2 regions of the Rhodococcus sp. 4CII genome follow, and region 1 is predicted to be linked to the other one. Evidence: riboswitches for the same ligand, from Rfam matches in the RefSeq annotation. Region 1 holds a riboswitch; the other holds the start of a gene.
What was found. Region 1 has a riboswitch for cobalamin ahead of H0B43_RS14575 (CbtB domain-containing protein). Riboswitches for the same ligand answer to the same signal wherever they lie in the genome.
Positions count from the first base shown of each region.

Region 2: it holds a riboswitch for cobalamin, as region 1 does, so the genes downstream of both, H0B43_RS37830 (ABC transporter substrate-binding protein) here and H0B43_RS14575 (CbtB domain-containing protein) in region 1, are expected to answer to the same signal.

Region 1 is NZ_JACCFE010000002.1:2,996,431-3,000,873, forward strand. It holds gene H0B43_RS41540 (methyltransferase) at 16-747, opposite strand; partial or broken gene H0B43_RS42840 (methyltransferase dimerization domain-containing protein) at 816-1,136, opposite strand; gene H0B43_RS14565 (alpha/beta fold hydrolase) at 1,174-1,938, opposite strand; gene H0B43_RS14570 (antibiotic biosynthesis monooxygenase) at 1,971-2,285, shown strand; cobalamin riboswitch at 2,337-2,470, shown strand; gene H0B43_RS14575 (CbtB domain-containing protein) at 2,493-2,687, shown strand; gene H0B43_RS14580 (CbtA family protein) at 2,678-3,472, shown strand; gene H0B43_RS14585 (DUF5996 family protein) at 3,481-4,422, opposite strand.
Region 2 is NZ_JACCFE010000003.1:230,814-235,256, forward strand. It holds gene prpD (2-methylcitrate dehydratase PrpD) at 1-152, shown strand, start outside; gene prpB (methylisocitrate lyase) at 152-1,066, shown strand; gene H0B43_RS37825 (bifunctional 2-methylcitrate synthase/citrate synthase) at 1,066-2,190, shown strand; cobalamin riboswitch at 2,381-2,513, shown strand; gene H0B43_RS37830 (ABC transporter substrate-binding protein) at 2,556-3,599, shown strand; gene H0B43_RS37835 (iron chelate uptake ABC transporter family permease subunit) at 3,653-4,443, shown strand, end outside.

The DNA of each region.
Region 1 (4,443 bases):
GCTCGTGCGCCGGTCTCACTTCCCGCCCTCGATTACGCTGAAGCCGCAGGGCAGGAGCGTACTGCCGGTGAGCTCGAGGCCGGCGCGCTCGTACAGGCGCGCGTAGTCCTGAATCGTTCGCTCGCGGCCGCCCGTCATGACCAGCATGGCGACGTCTACCACGTTTCCCCAGACGTATCCGCCATCCTCGCTGATCACCCGCTCCAGGACCAGAATCCGGCCGCCGGGCTCGAGCGCGTTCGCGCAATTGGCGAGGATGCGTACCGAGTCGTCGTCGTTCATCGTATGCAAAACGCTCTTGAGCAGGTGAACGTCACCCCCGCCAGGCACTTCTGCCAGGCCGTCGCCGGGCACGATGTCACAGCGCTCGTCGACGTCATATTCCCGCAACGTGTGGCCGGCCCGGGCCAGCGAGAACTCCAGGTCGTAGATCGTGCCTCGCAGATGACCGTATTTGCGCAACAGCTGGGCGGTCACGATGCCGTAGCCACCGCCGACATCGATGACGTGCCGATTGTCCGTGAAATCAATCGCTTCCGCGGTCTCGAGACCGGCGCGGATCGAGATCTCGTGCCAGCCGAGATGGAAGCGCTGGGCGGAATCGGGGTGATCGGCCAGGTACTCGAAGAGGGGTTGCCGAAGAACTGACCGAATCCCGTCTGTCCCGTCCGAGCGGAGTGGAGCAGCTCGCTCCAGGCCAGGTACGTTTCTGCGCCGGCAAAGAGCTCCACCTCGCTTGCGATCGATTCCGGGTCATCCCTGCGCAAATACTCGGCTCGCGGCGTGAGTGCGTACTTGTCCTGCTCGTCCACGGCGAAGATCCCGGCGCTCATCAGCAGACGGAGGATCCGCTTCAGCGCATCGGGATCAGTTCCGCTCAGTTGGGCGAGATCGAGAAGCGATAGCGGGCCCTCCGCCAGCAGATCGGCGAGCTCCAGCTCGACGGCCACGAATAGGCAGCAGGATATGTTGTAGCCGTGAACCATCTCTTTGACACAGAGACGTTCGGGCTTATCTCGGAAGTCGAAATACATTGCGCGCCTTCGATTAGCGGTTGAGGTCCCGGACTCCCGGGCTTCCAACCAGCGTGAGGCTTCACCGCGTCGCGCGATAGACACCCCGGGGCTGGCAACCATTCACCCCGCAGAGACATCGCGGCAGCTGGCTACGGAATTACGGCTCTCCGCGGAGCCCCTCGAGGAATTCCTCGACCACCTTCCGGTACTGCTCCGGCTGGTCGTCGTGGACGAGGTGCCCGGCCTGCTCGATCCGGACGTACCGGGCGCCGGGATGCTGCTCGGCCATGGCCAGCATCTGGCCGTCGGGGGTGATGGTGAACTCGCCCTCGATCAGGAGCGCCGGAACCGTGACCGCCCCCCATTGGTCCCAGAAGTGCCTGCCGCCCCACTCCTCGGAGATGTCGCGGAACGTGTCGACGTCCCCGTGCAGGTACCACCCGTCGGCGCGCTTCTCGAACGAGTCCAGGAAATACTGTCCGGCAACCGGACCGAAGAACTCGAACAGGTCCTCCCGTGTCGCGAACGGCTGCGGCCAGTTCGAGATCATCGCCGCCCAGTTCTCTGCAGTGCGGCCACGGAAGTCGGGCGCCATGTCCTCGAGTACCAGCGCCGCGACCTTCTCCGGGTATTCGGCCGCCAGGAACCAGGCGTGGAGAGCGCCCATCGAGTGGCCGATCACCACCCATGGCTCGGTGACGGGGGCGAGGGCGGCGGCGAGGTCGTCGACGAAAGCTTCGGTGGTCAGTTCCGGAGGTGTGGGACGTCCGTGACCGGCGGCATCGAACGTGAAGACGTGGCCGTGCTCGCGGAGCCACGGCACCTGCCGACCCCACGTCCGGGCGCTGCCCATCAGTCCGTGCAGCAGCAGAATCGGCTGTCCCGTTCCACCCTCGTCGTGCAACGCACTCTCACTCGCCACCACTCCGACGCTAGCGGAGTAACCTCGCCCGCATGGCAGTGGTGAAGATCAACGCAATCGACATCCCCGAGGGCGCGGGCCCCGAACTCGAGAAGCGCTTCGCGGGGCGCGCGCACGCCGTGGAGAACTCTCCCGGCTTCCTCGGCTTCCAGCTCCTCCGTCCGGTGAAGGGCGAGAACCGCTACTTCGTCGTCACGCAGTGGGAGAGCGAAGAGGCTTTCGCGGCGTGGCGCGACGGTCCCGCCAGGGAGGCGCACGCCGGTGAGCGGCAGAAGCCGGTGGCGTCCGGGGCGTCGCTGCTGGAGTTCGAGGTCGTTCTCGACGTCACGGCGGCGAACAAGAGCTGAGCGGTGAGGCGGGCCGGAAAGATTGACACGACGGCCCGCCGGGTGCAAAAGTTCGCAGGACAATGCGATGGTTCGGCAGGAATCCGGTGTAATCCCGGAGCGGTCGCGCCACTGTAAATCGGAGTAGTCCCTCACGGGAACCACCTCGACAGCCAGATACTGCGGCCATCGCCTGGACCTAGGGGACGCGAAATCCCAGGAGGAACTATGGCACTCGCCTACGCACCCGGCTCGTCGGTCGACACGACCCGTCTCGCCGTCATCTCTTTCGCGATCGTTCTGTTCGCGATGCTCGCTCTCTACCTCGTGGGATTCGACCAGGGCGCGATTTCGCGCAGTGGCATGTACATGCACGAACTGATGCATGACGGACGCCACCTCCTGGGTCTGCCATGCCACTGACCGATTCCTTCACGAAACTCCTCGTCCGCGGTCTGCTCGCCGGCCTCATCGCAGGCATCCTGGCCGGTGGCGTCGCGTTCGTCCTCGGTGAGTCGCACATCGACGCGGCCATCGCGATCGAGGAGTCGCACAGCGCAGCGGAAGCTCCGGAGCACACGCACGACGCCACTGCGGCGGACGAGCCGGCCGGGCACTCCCACGACGAGGAAGATGCGCTGGTCAGTCGGAACGGACAGCGCTTCGGGCTGTTTCTCGCCACCTCCCTCGCGGGGCTCGCGCTCGGCGCGATCTTCGCCGTCGTCGCCCACTACGCGCGACGGGTGACCACGCTGTCGGGGCCGGTACTCGGTCTGACGCTGGCCACGTTGGGCTGGCTGGCCATCGAGGCGGTGCCGTTCTTCAAGTACCCCGCCAACCCGCCGGCGGTCGGGGACCCGGACACGATCAACCAGCGCACCTGGCTGTGGCTCGCCGCCGTCGTGCTGGGACTGCTCGCGGTGGTGGCTTCGGTGTTCGCGTCGAAGGCAGTCGCGGCGCAGGAGTTCCTGTCGGTGCGGATCGCGGCACCGGTGCTCGCCTTTCTCGTGGTGGTCACCATCGGATACCTCGTGCTGCCCACCGTCAACGAAGTGGGCGACGACTTCCCCGCAGTGCTGCTGTGGCAGTTCCGTCTGTCGTCGCTCGCGACCCAGGCGACGCTGTGGCTGGTGCTCGGATTGGGCTTCGCGTTCCTCACGGAGCGGGCCAGCCGGGCGAAGGCGCCCGTTGCGGCCAACGCCGTCTGAGTTCGGCGTCAGCGGGAGTTGTCCCATCGGGCCGGGTCCGCCTCCAGGGCGGCCCGGTCCCAGCCACCCCGGTCGGCGGCCGCGTCGTACGTGCCGTGCAGAAACTGCAGCAGGACGGCATCGGGATCGTCTGCGGTGCGGACGGTCTCGTACGGCAGCAGGAACTGCCGGAACTCCGCGCTGTAGAAGGCGCCGTCGGGCCCGACCGGGTAGTCGGCGAAACCATCCGGTTCCGGGTAGGCGTACGCATAGAACGCTCCCTCCGCGCCGCCGCCCGGCCAGAACCCACAGCTACTCAGCTCGTGTGAGTAGCCCTCCACCATCACCCAGTCTCCGCAATTGGGTGCTCCCCCGGGGTGAGTCGGCGCGGTCCGTCCCGAGAACCGGGTGCAGGCCAGGTCCAGCGCACCCCAGAAGAAGTGCACCGGGCTGACCTTTCCGATGAAATGGGACCGGAACTCGTGCAGAACACGGTCGGCCTGCACCAGCTGCCGCCAGAACTGGCGCACCGACTCCCCGTCGTACGAACAGTGCTGGGTGTCCTGCGCGAACGGCACCGCGGGCTCCACCTCGTTGGGCCGGGCCAGGATCGTCGTCGGCACGTCCAATTCGGCCAGCGTGTCCATCGTCTCCGCGTAGAAGTCGGCCACCGACTTCGGTTCGAGTGCGACCGTCCCCCTCGCGCCCTCACTCGTGCGGATCACCAGTTGCTGGTCGAAGAAGTCGAATTCGATGTCGAAACAGCCGGTGCCGTACGGAACGGTCGACGTGGTCAGGCCACGGGGACTCACGTACAGCGGCACCTGCCACCAGTGATTGATCAACGGCGCGTGCACCAGCCGGATCTTCCCGACGATCTGCGTCCACATGTGCAGGGTCTCCCTCGTGGACGTCCAGTCGTCCACCTTCAATGCGGGCCATGCATCTCGGATTCCTGTCTGCTCGTGCACGGTGCCTCCCTGCTGACGACG
Region 2 (4,443 bases), on a different contig from region 1:
ACGGCGTGATCGCCCCGGCCGAGCAGGACCGCTTCCTCGCCGCCGCCGCCCGCACCCCGGAACTTGCGGCCGGGGAACTCAGCCAGCTCACCTTCACCGTCACCGATGACGTCCTCGCCCGGGCACCGAAGTCGCCGAAGGGACTGTTCTGATGACCGGACTCATCGCCTCGTCCACCTCCGCCGCCGACAAACGCATCGCCTTCCGAGCCGGCCTGTCCTCGGGCACGATCCAACGCCTGCCCGGCGCGATCAACCCGCTCACCGCGAAGCTGATCCAGGAGATCGGATTCGAAGGCGCCTACGTCTCGGGCGGTGCGTTCTCGGCCGCACTGGGTCTGCCCGACATCGGCCTGACCACCCTGACCGAGGTCGCCGCGCACAGCGCGCAGATCGCCCACGTCACCGACCTGCCGGTGCTGGTCGACGCCGACACCGGGTTCGGGGAACCGATGTCCGCGGCCCGCACGGTCACCGTGTTCGAGGACGCCGGTCTCGCTGGCCTGCACCTCGAGGACCAGGTCAACCCGAAACGCTGCGGGCACCTCGACGGCAAGGCCATCGTGCCCACCGAGGACATGGTCCGCCGGCTGCGGGCCGCCGTGGCCGCGCGCCGGGACCCGAACTTCGTGATCTGCGCCCGCACCGACGCCGCCGGCATCGACGGAATCGACGCCGCGATCGAGCGGGCCAAGGCCTACGCCGAGGCGGGGGCCGACCTGATCTTCACCGAGGCCCTCCGCGCCGAGGCCGACTTCGAAAAGTTCCGGGCGGCGGTGGATATCCCGTTGCTGGCGAACATGACCGAATTCGGCAAGTCGCAGCTGATTCCGGCGAAGACCCTCGAGTCGATCGGATTCAACGCCCTCATCTACCCGGTGACCACACTCCGGCTGGCGATGGGCGCGATCGAGACCGGCCTGCGCGAGATCCACGACACCGGCACCCAGGAAGGGTTGCTCGGCCAGATGCAGACCCGCTCCCGCCTGTACGAGCTGCTCGAGTACGAGCGGTACAGCGAGTTCGATTCCGGAGTTTTCAACTTCACTCTCTCCAGGAGCCAGTGATGACCGACACCGCGATCCCCACCATCTACAAGGGCCTGGCCGGCGTCGTCGTCGACACCACCGCCATCTCCAAGGTGGTGCCCGAGACCAACTCGCTGACCTACCGCGGCTACGCCGTGCAGGACCTGGCCGCGCACTGCAGCTTCGAGCAGGTCGCCTACCTGCTGTGGAACGGGGAGCTGCCCACCGACACCCAGCTCGCCCTGTTCTCCCAGCGCGAGCGCGCCGCCCGCCGCGCGGACCGTTCCCTGCTCTCGTTGGTGACGAAGATGCCCGACAACTGCCACCCGATGGATGTGGTGCGCACCGCGATCAGCTACCTCGGCGCCGAGGACCCGGCAGAGGACGACAATTCCCCGGCCGCCAACCGCACCAAAGCTTTGCGGATGATGGCGGTGCTGCCGACCATCGTGGCCGCCGATCACCGCCGCCGCCGCGGCCTCGATCCCATCGCTCCGCACAGCCATTTGGGGTTCGCGGAGAATTTCCTGAACATGTGCTTCGGGGAGGTGCCGCCGCCGGAGCTGGTCAAGGCGTTCGAGGTGTCGCTGATCCTGTACGCGGAGCACAGTTTCAACGCCTCCACCTTCGCCGCCCGGGTGGTGACCTCGACCCTGTCCGATATCTACAGTGCCGTGACCGCGGCGATCGGGGCGCTCAAGGGTCCGCTGCACGGCGGCGCCAACGAGGCCGTCATGCACGACATGCTCGAGATCGGCGACCCGGACCGCGCCGAGGCGTGGCTGCTCGGCAAGCTCGCCGCCAAGGACAAGGTGATGGGTTTCGGGCACCGGGTCTACAAGAACGGTGATTCCCGCGTCCCCACCATGAAGGCGGCCCTGCTCGACGTTGCCGCCCACACCGGCGGTGGGAAGTGGGTGCAGATGTACGAGATCCTGGAGAAGACGATGGCCGGCGCCACCGGTATCAAACCGAACCTCGACTTCCCCACCGGGCCGGCGTATTACCTGATGGGCTTCGACATCGAGGTGTTCACCCCGATCTTCGTGATGAGCCGGATCACCGGGTGGACCGCCCACATCATCGAGCAGGGCGAATCCAACGCCCTGATCCGGCCGCTCAGCGAATACGACGGCGTTCCGCAGCGTTCCGTCGTCGCCTGAGCCCCTAAAGTCTGCGTCCCGGGGTCAGCCGCGTGGGCATCACCGTCTCCTGACCCCGGGGCGCACCCAACCCCCTGTGGTCCCGCACCCGCGGGCTGTGGGCCGCCGGCGTCTGTGACCGGTTCCTCAGTCGTCGCCGGCGTCTGTGACCGGTTCCTCAGTCGTCGCCGGCGACTGGCGGGTGAGCGCCGTATATGGTGGCCGAGGCCGTCCGTACGGCCACGATCGGCGAGGGAACCCGGTGCGAATCCGGGACTGACGCGCAACGGTAACGAACCTTCATGGTCGGAGTCCGACTACTCACCGATCGAGTTCGGTGATCCTCGGCTCCGCGACTGGGCCCTGACGAAGGAGTTCAACGCTTCATGCGCACGTCCTGGCGGTACCTCGGTGCCACTGTCACTGCCGCTTCGGTCCTGCTCGTTTCCGGATGTTCGTCCACGGCGGACGAATCGGCACCGGAGACGGCCTCGGAGTCATCCGCCTACCCGATGACCATCGAGAACTGCGGCCACCCGGTCACGCTCGACGCACCCCCGCAACGTGCGGTCTCCCTGAACCAGGGCTCCACCGAGATCCTGCTCTCGCTGGGCCTGGCGAACCGGATGGTCGGCACCGCGACCTGGACCGACCCGGTCCGCGAGAACCTGGCCGCCGACAACGCCCGCGTTCCGCGGTTGGCCGACAACAAGCCGTCCTTCGAGGTGGTACTCGACACCGAACCCGACTTCGTGACGGCGTCGTTCGGCGGCACCCTCGGACCGGGCGGTGTCGCCGACCGCGACCAGTTCGACCAGCTCGGTGTGCCCAGCTACCTGTCCCCGACCGACTGTGACGGCAAGACGGACGAGAGCGTCAACGCGGACGGTGCCCGCACCGAACTCCTGCGCATCGACACGGTGTACAAGGAGATCCGCGAACTCGCCGCCATCTTCGACGTCCGTGACCGCGGCGAGGCGTTTGTCGCGGAATTGCAGCAGCGGTTCGAGGCGGCCTCGGGAACGGTGAACGCCGCCGGGGTGTCGCTGGCGTACTGGTTCGCCGACACCAAGACCCCGTACATGGCGGGCTGCTGCGGCTCGTCCGGGATCATCACCAACTCGGTGGGCGCCCAGAACATCTTCTCCGACACCACCGACGAGTGGCCGCAGGTGAGCTGGGAGAGCGTGCTCGACCGCGACCCCACCGCCCTCGTCCTCGCCGACCTCAGCCGCCGCAGCATCGACGGCGACGCCCTCGACAGCAAGATCGCGTTCCTCGAGTCGAACCCGGTGACGCAGCGGCTCACCGCAGTCCGCGACCAGCGGTACATCGTGGTCAACGGCGCCGACCTGAACCCGTCGATCCGCACCGTCGACGGCGTGGAGAAGACGGCGGCCGCGCTGAAGCAGTGGGGACCGGCCCGCTGACCGCGACCGCGACGCGGCGCGAATCCCGACCGACTCGGACGAAGTCCCGTCCGGTGATCGGGGTGCTCCTGTTCGTCGGACTCGCGGTGCTGGCCGGGTCCATTGCCGTCGTCATCACCATCGGCCCCGCCAGTCTCTCGGTCGGCGACGTCTACGCGGTGGTCCTCGAACACGTCGGTCTCGGCAGTTCCGGCGTGAGCAGGATCAAGGACGGCATCGTGTGGGAGCTGAGGCTGCCCCGGACCCTCCTCGCGGCGGTGTGCGGCGCCGGACTGGCGCTGTGCGGGACGATCATGCAGTCGCTGCTGCGCAATCCGCTCGCCGATCCGTTCGTGCTCGGCATCTCGTCGGGCGCATCCACCGGCGCCGTGCTGGTCGTCGTCCTCGGACTCGGCGCCGGGGCGGTGTCGCTGTCGGCGGGCGCCTTCGCCGGGGCGGTGCTCTCGTTCGCCCTGGTGATGCTGCTGGCGACCGGCGCCGGCGGCGGCACATCCAGGGTGGTGCTCGCCGGAGTGGCGGGAACGCAACTCTTCTCCGCGCTGACCTCCTTCATCGTGATCTCCTCCGCCGATGCGGAACAGACCCGCGGGGTCATGTTCTGGCTGCTGGGATCCCTGTCCGGTGCCGACTGGGCCGACGTGATTGTGTGCGGGGCCGTCACCGTCGCCGGCCTCCTGGTGTGCCTGACGCAGTCGTCGGCGCTCGACGCCTTCACCTTCGGCAACACCGCCGCCGCATCGCTCGGGGTCTCGGTGCGCGGGGTCCGGATCCTCCTGCTCGGCATCACCGCACTCGTCACCGCCGCCCTGGTCAGTGCCGCGGGGGCGATCGGGTTCGTCGGCCT